Regions from separate parts of the Lentzea sp. NPDC102401 genome, predicted to be linked through region 1. Evidence: riboswitches for the same ligand, from Rfam matches in the RefSeq annotation. Region 1 holds a riboswitch; the other holds the start of a gene.
The links. A riboswitch is a leader RNA that binds a small molecule or an ion and turns the genes downstream of it on or off. The one in region 1 is predicted to bind thiamine pyrophosphate.

Region 1 (7,226 bases):
CGAGCCGCCCGCCCCCGACCGCGCGCACAAGACGTTGCAGACCGTCGTGCTGCGGTTGCGGCAGTCGCTCGGCGCGGCCAACTGCGTCCGCACGTCGTCGCGCGGCTACTCGGCCGAGGTCGGCCCCGGCCAGCTCGACCTGGCCCAGTTCCGCCGCCTCGCCGCGGAGGGTGAGTACCGCGCGGCGCTGGAGCTGTGGCGCGGCCCGGTGCTCGGCAACGTCACGTCGGAGTCGCTGCACCGCGAGGACGTGCCGCCGCTGGTGGAGGAGCAGGTCGTCGCGCTGGAACGCCGGATCGACGTCGACCTCGCCGGTGCCACCGACGTGCTGGTGCCGGAACTGCGGTCGCTGGTGCGGCAGCACCCGTGGCGCGAGACCTTCTGGGCCCAGCTGATGCTCGCCCTGCACCGCGCCGGTCAGCAGGCGGAGGCGCTCGCGGTCTACCAGGAGGTCCGCGGGCACCTGGCCGACGAGCTCGGCGTGGATCCCGGGCAACGGCTGTGCGAGGCGCACGAGCAGGTGCTCAGCGGTGACGTGCCCGTCTCGTCGGCGGTGCCCCGGCAACTCCCGGCCGTCCCCCCGCACTTCGTCGGTCGCGAGGACGAGCTGGCGCTGCTGACCGAGATGGCGGAGTCCCGGCCCGGCAAGCCCGTGCTGATCTCGGTCATCAGCGGCATTGGCGGCGTCGGCAAGACGGCGCTCGCGGTGCAGTGGGCGCATCAGGTGGCCGACCGCTTCCCGGACGGCCAGCTCCACGTCAACCTGCGCGGGTTCGACCTCCACGCCGAGCCGCTCGACCCGGTCGCGGTGGTCCGCGACTTCCTCGTGTCGCTCGGTCTGCCCTCGTCGACGCTGCGCAACTGGTCCGACGACGCGGTGATCGCCGAGTACAGGTCGATGCTGGCGGGGCGGCGGGTGCTGCTGGTGCTGGACAACGCCAGGGACGTGGACCAGGTGCGGCCGTTGCTGCCCGGCGGAGCCGGCAACCTGGTGCTGGTCACCAGCCGCAACCGCCTGAGCGGGCTTGTCGTGCGGGAAGGTGCTCAGCCCATCGCGCTGGACGTCATGGACGAGCAGGCCGCGACCGATCTGCTGATCGAACGGATCGGCGCGAGGCGGGTCGAGGCCGAGCCGGACGCGGTGTCGCGGCTGGTCGAGCGGTGTGCGGGCTTGCCGCTGGCACTGGGCATCGTGGCCGCCCGCGCGGCCTACGGTGACCCGCTCGGCGTGCTCGCGGACGAGTTGGAGCGGGAACGACTCGATGCGCTCGACATCGATGACCCCGCCACCGGTGTCCGCCCTGTCTTCTCCTGGTCGCTGAGGTTCCTCAGCGATCCGGCGGCCGAACTGTTCGTGCTGCTGGGGCTGCATCCGGGCCCGGACTTCGCGGTGGAGGCCGCCGCGAGCCTCACCGCGCTACCGGTGGACCAGGCGCGGCAGGCCGTGCTCGAACTGGTTGCGGGCAGCCTCGTCACCGCGACGGACGCCGGGCGGTTCTTGCTGCACGACCTGTTGCGGGACTACGCCGCCGAACGCGTGGGTGAGCTGCCGGACGAACGGAGGGGCGCGGCAGTGCGCCGGATGCTCGACCACTACCTGCACACCGCACACGCGTGTTGGCAGCAACTGCAGTTCAACTCCCCGCCGATCGTCACGGAACCGCCCGCGAGAGGTGTGGTCCTCGACCCGATCCCGGACGTGGACACGGCGTGGACCACGTTCGCCGCCGAGCACCGGGTGATGCTCGCCGCCGCCGAACGAGCGGGAGAACTGGGGGCGGACGACTTCACCTGGAAGGTGATGTTCGTGATGCACGGGTACCTCTCCAGAGAGGGGTACCTCAACGACATCGCGGCTGGGCACCGCCTCGGGCTGGCGGCGGCGGAGCGGCTCGGCGACTTCCACGGGCAGAGCCTCATGCACCGCAGGCTCGCCGCCACGCTGATCAGCTTCAACGACTTCGACGCCGGTGAGTTCCACCTGCGGGAGGCGATCCGGTGCGCACAGCCCGCTGGCGACGTCCTCGCGGAGGCGCACCTGCGGCGCGGCCTCGCGTTCACCTACGAGAAGCAGGGTCGCCTCGCGGAGGCGCTCGACGTGCTGGCGGAGGTCCACCCGCGGATGGAGGGCCACAGCGACAGCTACGAGGTGGGGCGTCACCTCGCCGCACTCGGCAGAGCCCACCACAACATGGGTGAGGGCGCCCGTGCGGTCGAGCTCTGCCTGGGCGCGGCCGGGAAGTTCGCTGAAACCGAGTACAACGGCCAGGACGAGGGGCCGGCCGGGAACCTCGAGACGCTGGGTGACATCTACCTCGGTCTCGGCCGTCATGCCGAGGCCGTCGACAGTTACGAGCGAGCGTTGGAGGTGTGGCGCTCGATGCGTGGAGGGACCAACGTCGCCGACTGCCTCATCAGGCTCGGGAAGGCTCTCATCGCCGCAGGGGATCACGGCCGCGCGCGGGACGTCCTCACCGAGGCGCTGGAGGTCGTCGACGCCACCCGGGACGCGGAGCATTTCAGCAGCGAGGGAGTGCAGCAGGCACGGGAGCTGATTGCATCGGTGACGAATGTATGAAGCGAGGTTTGTACCGACCCCCGCGGGGTAATCCAGAAAAGGATTCCCCACCTGGAGGTGTCATGATCGTCCTCGGTCTTATTCTGCTCGTCGTCGGGTGGCTGATGGGTATCAGCATCCTGACGACTCTGGGAGTGGTGCTCCTGGTGATCGGCGCGATCCTCGCCGTGTTGGGCGCGGTCGGCAAGCCGATCGGCGGACGGGCGCACTACTTCTAAACGCGCACCAGATCACCGTTCCTCCCCTCGGAAACGGTGAAGGGGGAGCCTCCTTTGTGGAGGCTCCCCCTTCTGCTTGTCTTACAAGCTCTTACACGTTGTTCTTAGCGCGTGCGGCAGCGGCGAACACTCCGAACGCGACCCCCAGCATGGCCAGAGCGGCGACAGCGGCAACTACAAGATCAACAGACATGATCAGAAAACTCCCTCTTGCGATCTCTCCCGTCCTATTGACGCCGGGGTACCCCGTTTCGTTGCCTCGGGTAACGTTTTCGGGGTGAAACTCCGTGCTGTGGAAGCGCGTGTGCTCTCCGTAGCACCGTGGCTGCTCGCGTTGTCGGTCGCCGGGCACCTGTTCATGGTCGCGTTCCAGGCGAAGATGACCATGATCGACCTGCTGGTGTACCGCAACGGGTCGCCGCACCTGTTCTCCGGCGACCTCTACGAGTGGCGGCTCGACCAGTACGCGGACGTGTTCCCGCTGCCGTTCACCTACCCGCCCTTCGCGGCCGCGATCTTCACGCCGATGAGCTGGGTGCCGTGGGAGGCCTCGCGCTGGATCTGGCAGCTGCTCTGCCTGGCCTGCCTCTACTACATCGTGCGCACCAGCCTGAAGTTGCTGAAGCTGCAGGACCCGCGCCGCGCCATGATGTGGACCGCGCTGACGCTGTGGATCGAGCCGGTCCGCACCACGCTCAACTACGGCCAGATCAACCTGGTGCTCGTCGCGATCCTGATCGGCACGCTCGCCAGCGCGCGCAACTGGGTCGGCGGCGCCGGGGTCGGTTTCGCCGCGGGCATCAAGCTCACGCCCGCGATTTCCGGGCTGTACTTCCTCATTCAGCGCCGGTGGATGGCCGCTGTGTGGTCGTTCGTCGCTTTTGTCGTGGTGTACGGCATCGGCTGGGCCATCTCACCGTCCCAGTCGGACAAGTTCTGGTTCCAGCTGCTCGGTGACGCGAGTCGCGTCGGGCCGGTCGGCAGCGCGATCAACCAGTCGCTGCGCGGCGCCCTGAGTCGCACGGTCGGTTACGACGTGAAGACCGGGCCGATCTACATCGTCGCCGTGCTCGTCGCGGCCGCGCTCACGTGGTTCGCGGTCAGCAGGACCAAGGACGCGCTGGCGTTGATCGTCAGCGTCCAGATGCTCGGCCTGCTGGTCTCGCCGATCTCGTGGAGCCACCACTGGGTGTGGATGGTGCCCGCCCTGCTGTGGCTGATCTACACCGGCGGGCACCTCCTGTGCAAGATCACCGCCGGCCTGTGGGTGCTGCTGACCGGCGGCTACCTGATCTCGTTCCTGCTGCTCGCCCAGCCGAACATCTGGGACTTCCCGCGGCCCTGGGTCTTCGTGGCGCTCGGCTGGGGCTATCCGGCCGCGGGCCTGCTCACGCTCGTCGCGATCGGCCTAGCAACCCGGCGTGAGAGGGACGAGCTGCTGCCCCGCGATGAGGAAGCTGCCCACGGCGAACCCACCGGTGTCACCGGCTGACGCGGGCTTCCACGAGTTGCGGGCCGCGACCCAGCCCAGCGTTCCGTCGGCGTCCAGCGCGGTCAGGAGGGCCTGCCAGCCCTTCTGGACGTGCGGCAGGTAGGTCTCCCGGTCGAGCACGCCCGCGTTGATGCCGGCGGCGATCGCATAAGTGATCATCGCGGTGGCCGCGGAGTCCTTGCCGGTGCTGCCCCAGAAGCCGTCGTGGCGCTGCAGGAACTTGAGCGTCTGCACGCTCTTGCGCAACGTCTTGGCGTACTCGGCGCGGTACGGGTGGTCGGCCGGCAGCGCGAGCATCGCCTTGGCCAGACCCTGCACGGCCCAGCCGTTCGTCTGCACGTTCAGGCTCCACAGGCCCGTGAACTCGTTGAACGTCCGGGCCTTGAGGCTGCGGTACGACCTGAACGAGTAGTCGAGCATGGCCTGGTCGTCGTCGGCCACGGCGACGCGGGTGAACGACGGCAGCGCCATGTTCAGCGCGTCCGGCGACTTCCAGTAGTGCGTCTTCCCGTCCTTCACCTGGGCGCGCAGGTTGTTGCGCAACGGCTGCAGCACCTCGGGCTCCGGGTGGAAGTACGCCACGTCGAGGTACGGCTCACCGGTCGACTGGGCATCCGGGGCGAAGGGGTTCGCCGGGTCCAGCGGCAGCAGGTAGGAGTTCGCCTGCACCCAGGGCCACGTCTTGTGGTTGCTGATCCCGGTGGTTCGCACCTGGGCGAGGTTGCCGACGTGGAAGTTCGCGTTGGACCAGTTGTTCGCCGCGAGATCGGAACCCTTGGTGACCCAGGTGGCGCTGGCCTTGATCATCGTGTCCGTCACGGCACACGGCACGGCGTTCGCACCGGCCGGAAACGCGGTCAATGTCCCGGTGAGAACCAGGCAGAAAAATGATGTGCGCAACCGCATGAGGGTGTTCCCTCTCCTGTCCGCGGGCGGCGGCAGCGCACATCTTGACCGAATCAGCTCATCGCGTCCAGGACTCCGTCGATTTCCTCGGCGAGGGACACGTCGAGCGCGGTGATTCCTCCCTTGTAGTGGGTGCTCAGGCGGAATGTCAGCGTCTTGTAGCGGATGTCGATGTCCGGGTGGTGGTTGTCGTTCTCGGCGATCTCCGCGATCCGGTTCACGACCATGATCGCTTGGGAGAAGCTCGCCAGCTCCACGGTCCGGACCAGCGCCGCGTCCTGGGCGCCCCAGTCGGGCAGCTTGGGCAGCACGTCGTTCAACTGATCGTCGCTCAACAGCTCGGCCATGTCCTGATCGTCCCACCACGTCACGTAGGCTGCGCGTTGCCACGGGAGTCCGGTGAAGCGCCGGGCTGAGAGGAGGGCTCGCAAGCCCTCGACCGTCCACCTGATCCGGGTCATACCGGCGTAGGGAGAGATTTGACGTGAGAAAGATTTTTGCTGTTTGCGCTGCTCTGGTGCTGACCGGTTGTTCGGCCGGTACTTCGACCGCGCCACAGACGCACGAGGTCACATTGGTGACGCACGACTCGTTCGTCGTGAAGCCCGAGGTTCTGGACGAGTTCCAGAAGTCCTCGGGAATCACCGTGAAGCAGATCGCGAGCGGTGACGCGGGCGAACTGACGAACAAGCTGGTGCTCACCAAGGCGAACCCGATCGGCGACGTCGCGTTCGGCGTCGACTCGACGTTCGCCTCGCGGGCTTTGAACGAGGGCGTGTTCGCCGAGTACGCATCGCCGGAGGCCTCGAAGGGCGCTCAGCGGTACAAGGCGGACGAGTCGAACCGCCTGCAGGCCGTCGACGTCGGTGACGTGTGCCTGAACATCGACCCGGCCAAGCTCGGCGGCGTCGAGCCGAAGTCGTACGACGACCTGGCCGACCCGAAGTTCAAGGACAAGCTGGTCGTCGAGAACCCGGCCACGTCCTCGCCCGGTCTCGCGTTCCTGCTCGGCACGATCGCCAAGTACGGCGAGAACGGCTGGCAGGACTACTGGACGAAGCTCAAGGCCAACGGCGTCAAGGTCGTGAGTGGCTGGGAAGAGGCCTACAACCAGGAGTTCTCCGCCACCAAGGGCGACCGGCCGATCGTCGTGTCCTACGCGTCGTCGCCGTCGGCTGAAGGCGGCAAGACCAAGGCCGTGCTGGACACCTGCTACCGCCAGGTCGAGTACGCGGGTGTGCTGTCCGGGGCCAAGAACACCGAGGACGCCAAGAAGGTCCTCGACTTCCTGCTGGGCGAGAAGTTCCAGGCCCAGGTGGCCGAGCAGATGTACGTCTACCCGTCGCGTGAGGGTGTCGCGCTGCCCGAGTCGTGGGCCAAGGACGCGCCGTTGCCGTCCTCACCGCAGTCGCTTCCCGCGGACAAGGTGAAGGACAACCGCGAAGCGTGGGTCGAGCAGTGGCGCAAGCTCGTGCAGGGCTGAGTTCCCGCACGGGGTGGTCGGCGGCGGCGCTGCTGCCGCTGGCCTTCCTGGGTTTGTTCTTCGCGTGGCCCGTGCTGGCGATCGTGTCGCTCGGGCTGAGCGAAGGCGGCGTGACCGCGGCGCTCGTCGACGGCGACACCTGGGAACTCGTCGGGTTCACGCTGGGACAGGCCCTGGCGTCGACGGTAGTGGCAGTCGTCGCCGGGATGCCGCTGGCGTTCGTGCTGGCACGCTGCCGGATCCGCGGTCTCGGCGTGATCCGGGCCGCGGTGATGGTGCCGTTCGTGCTGCCGACCGTGGTGGTGGGTCTGGCTTTCCGGACGTTCTGGCCGGACGGCGGTGTGTTGCCGATCGTGCTGGCGAACGCGTTCTTCAACGTGGCCGTGGTCGCGCGGACAGTGGGCGGGCTGTGGGCGCACACGGATCGACGAGCTGAGGACGCGGCGCGGGCGCTTGGGGCTTCCCGTCCGCGAGCGTTCGTGTCGGTCGTGCTGCCGGCGTTGGCGCCGGCGATCGGGTCGGCTGCGGCGGTCGTGTTCCTCTTCTGTG
Region 2 (7,226 bases), on a different contig from region 1:
GAACTGCCTGGCCCTCGCTACGACACCAAGCACACGCACGGCAGCGGCGACACCTTGGCGTCGTCGATCAGCTCGGCGCTGTCGAAGGGTGCCTCGGTGCCGGAAGCCGTGCGGTTCGGCAAGGAGTTCATCGTGAAGTCGGTGGCCGCGGCCTATCCGCTGGGTGGCGGCGTCGGTCCGGTGTCGCCGCTGTGGAGGCTCGACAGCTAGCCCGGCGCTGATTCGTGACGCAGGCGCTCGAACCACGTCGTGATCGAGCGCCTGTACCCGGACGGCAACGCCCCTGATCGAGACGGGGTAGCCGTGCACAGTCACGAACGGTGCTACTTGGGCTCTTCGCCGACCAGCGTCTCCAGCGCGTCCAGGGCGTGCACCAGAGCCGAAACGTGCTCCGGCGTCAGCTGTTCGATCCGCCGCTGCAGCTCGCGCACCCGCGCGGACCGCACGCCGGACACCATCGTCTCGCCCTCGGGCGTGGGTGTGGCGAGCCAGGCGCGGCCGTCCTGCGGGTCGGGTTCGCGCTTCACGTAACCGGCTTCCACCAGCGCGGCGACGATGCGGGACAACGTCGGCGGCGCCACGCCCTCCTTGTTCGCCAGGTCGCCGAGGCGCATGGGGCCGCAGCGGGCGAGGGTGGCCAGCGCGGAGACCGCGCCGGGGCCGAGTCCGGGGGAACCGGTGCGTCGCAGCAACCGGGCCAGCCGGCCGATCGCCAGGTACAGGCGCGCGGTCGCGTCCTCGACCTCGGCGTCAATGGGGGCCGTCACGGCTTGTCGTCCTCCTCGGCGGGATTCAGGTAGTTCTCAATCATCCCCCAACACGTGTGCACCCACGGTAGCGACCTCAGCGTCCCGGCGAAGACGCTTGGGCCCAAAAGCGTTGTGGAATTCGTCCGGCCAGGCGCGCCAGCCGTCCGCCCTCGACCGCACAACGCATGGCGGCGCCCATCCGTTCCGGGTCCTGCGCCCGTGTGACGGCTGTCGCCAGCAGCACCGCTGAGCAGCCGAGTTCCATCGCGAGGGCCGCGTCCGACGCCGTGCCGATGCCCGCGTCGAGCACCACTGGAACAGATGCGCGGGAAGTGATCAGCTCGATGTTGTGCGGGTTGCGGATGCCGAGACCCGTACCGATGGGAGAGCCCAACGGCATGACCGTCGCACAGCCGATGTCCTGGAGCTTCAGCGCGAGCACCGGATCGTCGTTGGTGTACGGCAGGACCACGAAGCCGTCCCGGACCAGCCGTTCGGCCGCGTCGAGCAGCTCGACCGGGTCCGGCAGCAGCGTCTCCTCGTCGTGGACGACCTCCAGCTTGACCCAGTTGGTCTCCAGCGCCTCCCGCGCCAGCTGCGCGGTCAGCACGGCCTCGGCGGACGTGCGGCAGCCCGCGGTGTTCGGCAGGACCTCGATTCCCAGTCTCCGCAACAACTCCAGCACACCGGTCTGGCCCGCCGCGTCGACCCGGCGCATGGCCACGGTGGTCAGCTCGGTGCCGGACGCGACCAGGGCCCGTTCCAGCACCGAGAGGTTCGCGGCACCGCCGGTGCCGGTGATGAGCCTGGACCGGAACTCCCGGCCCGCGATGATCAGCGGATCGTCCACGTCAGCCTCCCTGGACCGCGGTCAGCACCTCGACCACGCCGCCGTCCGGCACGATCGTGGAGTCCCACAACGCCCTCGGCACCACGGTGCCGTCCAGCGCCACGGCCACGCCCTTCTCGGGCGCTCCCACCAGCGTCACGACCGCGGCCACCGACGTGCCCTCCGCCAAGTCACGGGAAGCCCCGTTCACCTGTGCCTTCACGAACTTCCTCCCTGGAGCAGATCGACGACGAGCCGAGCGGTGTGCGGGGCCAGCAGCAGGCCGTTGCGGTGGTGACCGGTCGCCGCGATGACGCCGGGCTCCAGCCACCGCACGATCGGGACGTTGTCCGGACTGCCCGCGCGGAACCCGACGGCGGCCTCGGTCAGCGCGTACTCGGCGATGCCCGGCAGCACGGTTTCCGCGTCCCGCAACAGGTCCCGCACGCCCGCGACGGACACGTCGGTGTCGAACCCGGCCTCGTACTGGGTCGCGCCGACGACCAGGCCGTCGTCTCGTGGAACGAGGTACACCGGACGGCCCGACACCAACGCGCGGATCGTGTGGCGAGGCGGTGGCAACGCGCCGGGCCGATGGGTCAGCCGCAGAATCTCGCCCTTGACCGGCCGGATCACGTCCTTCAACGCGGGATGCAACGCACCGCTCCACGCTCCGGCGGCGATCACCGTGACCCTGCCGTCCACTGAGGACACAACACCGGCGTCCAGACAAGCCTTCCACAGTGCGGAAAGCAGCACGCGGTTGTCGACGGCCAGATCGCCCGACGCGTACACGCCACCGCGAACCGCCGGGCCAAGAGAAGGTTCGAGTGCGCGGATCTCCCGCGAGGTCAGCAACTCCCCCGCGTGGCGCAGATCGGCGAGGTCACCGGGTTGCGTACCAACGGCCAGCGTCCCCGCCGTGAACAGCGGAACTCCGATCGAGGCAGCGAACGAGGGCCACAACGCGAGCGCCTCGACACCCTGCGCCACCACGGCTTCCTCGCCCGGCCAGGCCTCCGTCAACGGGGCGAGCATCCCGCCAGCGACCCGCGATCCCGCGTGCGGCGAGCCGTCGTCGAACACGGAGACCGAGAACCCGGCCCGTGCCGCGGCAAGAGCCACGGACAGCCCGATGACACCGCCACCCCGGACGGCCACTTCCACACTGCTCAAGGCATTCACGCTCCCTGCGCCGGCATGACCCGGATCAGGTTCGACGGTCGGAGCGAACCACGCTCCCTCTCAGCCCGGTGTTCTCCAGGCTCCCGTGCGGACCGGCTTCAACATAACGGTTAACGTGCGTACGTGCCAGGACTCGACGGAAACCTGATCAGGCAACGACTCGCCGACGCGACGCTCTACCTCTGCACGCCGGACCGGCCCGATCTGGCCGAGTTCGCGGACGCGGCGCTCGCGGGCGGTGTCGACATCATCCAGTTGCGGGACAAGTCACTGGAGGCGAAGCAGGAGATCGAGGCGATCGAGATCCTCGCCGAGGCCACCGAACGCCACGGCAGGCTCCTCGCCGTCAACGACCGCGCCGACATCGCCCACGCCGTACAGGCCGACGTCCTGCACCTCGGCCAGGACGACCTGCCCGTCCCGCTCGCCCGCCGGATCGTCGGCGACGAGGTGGTGATCGGCCGCTCCACCCACGACGTCGACCAGATGACCGCGGCAGCCGAAGAACCCGGCGTGGACTACTTCTGCACCGGCCCGTGCTGGCCGACCCCGACCAAGCCGGGTCGTCCGGCACCGGGCCTCGACCTCGTCCGGGCCACGAAGTCCGAGCGCCCCTGGTTCGCCATCGGCGGCATCGACCTCACCAACCTCCGCGAAGTGCTCCTGGCAGGAGCCACCCGAGTGGTCGTCGTCCGGGCGATCACCGACGCCGAGGACCCGCGCAGGGCCGCCGAGTCGTTCAAAACTGAACTTACTAGTTGAAATTTGAACAAACGGGCGTACTCTCGATGACGTGAGCGCACCTGTGCTGTACCTGAGCCACGGGGCTCCCCCGCTGGCTGATGACGAGACGTGGACCAGAGAGCTCAAGGACTGGTCCGCCACCCTCCCGCGCCCGGAGGCCGTGCTCATGGTCTCCGCGCACTGGGAGGAGGCGCCGACGACCATCGGCGCGACGACGACCGTGCCGCTGGTCTACGACTTCTGGGGCTTCCCGCAGCGGTACTACGACGTCGAGTACGAGGCGCCGGGCGCACCGGAACTCGCCGCCGACGTCCGCAAGCTCCTCGGCGGCCACGTCGAGCAGGACGAGGCGCGCGGGCTCGACCACGGCGCCTACGTGCCGTTGAAGGAGATGTTCCCGGACGCCGACGTGCCGGTGCTGCAGATGTCGATGCCCACGCTCGACCCGCGTGAGCTGCACGAGATCGGCCGCAAACTGGCGCCGCTGCGGGACAGGAACGTCCTGATCGTCGGCAGCGGGTTCATGACGCACAACCTGAGCTGCGTGAACTTCCCGGCCGGACCGGACTACGAGCCGCCGTCGTGGTCGAAGGAGTTCGACGACTGGGCGCACCAGCAGCTCGCGAACGGCGACGTCGACGCGTTGCTCGACTTCCAGCAGAAGGCGCCGGCCGCCGGGATCGCACATCCGAGGACTGAGCACTTCGCGCCGTTGTTCGTGGCGCTCGGCGCCGCCAGCGACGAGAAGGCCCGCACCAGCGTCGACGGCTTCTGGTACGGCCTCTCGAAGCGGTCCGTGCAGTTCAGCTAGCCGCTCCCTCCAGGAACAGCGTGGCGAGCCGCCGCGCGATCGCGGGCGTCCCCGATCGGACGCCCCCGCTCGCCATCAGGAGCAGCACCACGTCGTCGACCGAGAAGTCGGCCCGCAGCCGCCCGGTCGCCTTCGCCCGCCGGATGAGTTCGGCGAGCGAGCGGAACGACGTCTCGCGCACCGAGGCGAAGTCGATCGCCTTGGGATAGGCGCTCGTGAACGCCGCCGAGAACCCGCGGTCGAGCACGTGCAGCAGGCACACCTGCTCCACGGTCCGGCAGAACCCCTGCCAGGGATCCGGGTTCGCCAGGCCCTCGTCCACCGCGGCCGTGCAGGCCGCCAGCCGCTCCGAGAACGCCTCCACCAGGAGCGCCTCCTTGGTGGGGAAACGGCGGTAGAGGGTCGCCGGACCGACCCCGGCCCTGCGGGCGATCTCGCGCATCGGCACGTCCAGGCCTTCCGAGGCGAAGGCCTCGCGTGCCACGACCAGGATCCGGTCGCGGTTGTCCTGGGCGTCCGAACGCAGGTTCTGAGTCAGTTCCACCGTCACCGTCTCAGTTTCGGCTAAGTGGACGCCCTGTTCCACTAATTTCGCCGCCATGCGAGCACTTCAGTTCACCCAGTACGGACCCGCCGACCTCCTGCAGGTGGCCGAGATCGCCGAACCGCACGCGGGTCCCGGCCAGGTCCGCATCGCCGTGCGCGCCTCCGGGGTCACTCCCGGGGACACGTACCTCCGCTCCGGGATGTTCGGCGAGCGGTTGCCGTTGCCGCACGTGCCCGGCGTGGACGCGGCCGGTGTCGTCGACGAGGTCGGCGAGGGGGTGACCGGCGTGAACCAGGGCGACGAGGTGTTCGGCGTGGTCGACCTGGCCCTGCTCGGCGGAGCCAACGCCGAGTTCGCGGTGCTGGCCGCGTGGGCACCGAAGCCGGCGGCACTGAGCTGGGAGCAGGCGGGCGGCGCCGCGGCCAACGTGGAGACCGCCACCAGGGCGCTGGACCTGCTCGGGGTGCGCGACGGCACGACGTTGCTGATCGCGGGCGCGGCGGGCGGCGTCGGCACGGTGGCGATCCAGCTGGCGGCCGCGCGGGGAGTGAAGGTGGTCGGCACCGCGGGGCCGGCGACGCAGGACTTCGTCGCCTCGCTGGGCGCGACGCCGGTCGTCTACGGCGAAGGCCTGGCGGACCGGGTGGGCGCGGTCGACGCCGTCCTGCACTGCGCGGGCACGGTGCCCGACCTCATCTCGATCGCGGGCTCACCGGATCGCGTGGTGACGATCGCCGACCTGTCCGGCGACCACGGGATCCGGCTGACCCACACGGCGGGCGGCCCCGGTGCCGATCCCCAGGCGCTGTACGGCCTCGCGATCGCGGCGGCCCTCGCCGAGCAGGGCGCGTTCACCGTTCCGCTGGCCGAGGTCTTCCCGCTCGCCCAGGGCGCCGACGCCCACAGGCTGAGCGAGACCGGGCACGCCCACGGCAAGATCGTGCTCGTCTGAGAACGCGAAAGCGCCGTGACACCGAGGTGCCACGGCGCTTTCAGCTGGTGCCTAGCCCCGCGTGAGGGTGAGGCCGTAACGCGACAGGATCGGGTTCACCGGCTGGAAGTACGTGGTGCCGCCGGACGAGCAGTTGCCAGAACCGCCGGACGTCACGCCCTGGGCCTGGCCGAAGCCGGAGCCCGCGACCCACGAACCACCGGAGTCACCCGGCTCCGCGCAGGCGTTGGTGCGGGTGAGGCCCCGGACCTGGCCCTGCGGGTAGTTCACGGTCTGGTTGAACGCCTGGACGGTGCCGCAGCGCCATCCGGTCGTGGAGCCCGAGCGGCAGATCTGCGAGCCGACGGCCGCCTGGGTCGAGCCCTTGACGATCACGTTCGCGCCGCCGTAGCGGTTGACCCACGGCCGCGGGGTCCAGTTCGAGTTGGTCCGCACCCAGGAGTAGTCGTTGCCGGGGAAGACCGAGCCGGCGAACGTGCCGGCCGCGACGCGGTTGAAGCCCGAGACGGCGGTGCCCGTGGTGCCGCAGTGGCCCGCGGTCACGAAGCCACCGGTCACGGAGAAGCCCAGCGAGCAGCGGCCGCCACCCATGTAGATGGCGTCACCACCGCGCAGGTCGTACAGCGGGGTCGGGCTCTCGGTCACCTCGGCGACCTGAACCGCACCGCTGACGGACTTCGCGGTCGCGATCCACTTGTCCGCGGCCGCGTCGCGCACGTTCTTGTTGACCTCGACGACGACGCTGTTCGACTTCTCGTCGACGCGCCAGCTGGTGATCGCCGCGGGGGCACTCATGAGGTCGAGAACCGACTTGGTCCCGTTGAGCTGGGTGAGCGAGTTCTTGACGACCTGGGTGTCCGCGCCGGTCACGGAGAGTCCCGACTTGGTCACCCCGACCGTCAGTCTGCCGCTCGCCTGGTCGATCCAGGCTCCGCCGAACGCGTCTCCCAGAGACGACTTCGACTGCTCCGCGATTTCGCTCGACCTCTGGTCAGAAGCCAATCGGACGCGTACCTGGTCAGCGTTCAGGCCCAAATCACGCTGGACCGCTTGGAGCAACTCTGCCGAGTAGCTCTCCGTATCGGAACCGGTTGGGGCGACCGGTGCGGCAGGGGCGCCAAACGCCGGTACGCTGAGAGCAGTCACGACTCCGGTGGCGAGAACAACGGCACCGGTTACACGGGCCGCACTCGTGCGGTTCATCAGACGTCTCCCTCACTTTCGGGTGCAGGGGAACCCGAGAGATCGGTTGCAGGGACCTCTCTCGGGGGCTCTAGGGGGACGGGTGGTGGGGCGGCGGCAGGGGTCGCCCCACCCCTCCCGTCCCAAGTTGCCTCTCAAATCCGGTGCAGGCGTTGTGCCCTCCACCGAAGGCGCCGGGCTCAAGCGGACGTGCCACGAGCCTCATT

Region 2: linked by a shared signal. The riboswitch ahead of ACIRG5_RS33680 (FAD-dependent oxidoreductase) and the one ahead of ACIRG5_RS29605 (thiamine ABC transporter substrate binding subunit) in region 1 are both predicted to bind thiamine pyrophosphate.

Annotation. Positions count from the first base shown of each region.
Region 1 is NZ_JBIWKS010000009.1:245,208-252,433, reverse strand. It holds gene ACIRG5_RS29630 (BTAD domain-containing putative transcriptional regulator) at 1-2,578, shown strand, start outside; gene ACIRG5_RS29625 (DUF6131 family protein) at 2,641-2,796, shown strand; gene ACIRG5_RS29620 (mannosyltransferase) at 3,074-4,288, shown strand; gene ACIRG5_RS29615 (glycoside hydrolase family 88 protein) at 4,205-5,188, opposite strand; gene ACIRG5_RS29610 (4a-hydroxytetrahydrobiopterin dehydratase) at 5,248-5,541, opposite strand; TPP riboswitch at 5,573-5,685, shown strand; gene ACIRG5_RS29605 (thiamine ABC transporter substrate binding subunit) at 5,679-6,677, shown strand; gene ACIRG5_RS29600 (ABC transporter permease) at 6,653-7,226, shown strand, end outside.
Region 2 is NZ_JBIWKS010000011.1:261,345-268,570, forward strand. It holds gene thiD (bifunctional hydroxymethylpyrimidine kinase/phosphomethylpyrimidine kinase) at 1-210, shown strand, start outside; gene ACIRG5_RS33665 (MarR family winged helix-turn-helix transcriptional regulator) at 324-767, opposite strand; gene ACIRG5_RS33670 (thiazole synthase) at 844-1,599, opposite strand; gene thiS (sulfur carrier protein ThiS) at 1,601-1,801, opposite strand; gene ACIRG5_RS33680 (FAD-dependent oxidoreductase) at 1,798-2,754, opposite strand; TPP riboswitch at 2,749-2,860, opposite strand; gene thiE (thiamine phosphate synthase) at 2,887-3,525, shown strand; gene ACIRG5_RS33690 (dioxygenase) at 3,557-4,318, shown strand; gene ACIRG5_RS33695 (TetR/AcrR family transcriptional regulator) at 4,311-4,868, opposite strand; gene ACIRG5_RS33700 (NADP-dependent oxidoreductase) at 4,918-5,817, shown strand; gene ACIRG5_RS33705 (S1 family peptidase) at 5,869-6,819, opposite strand.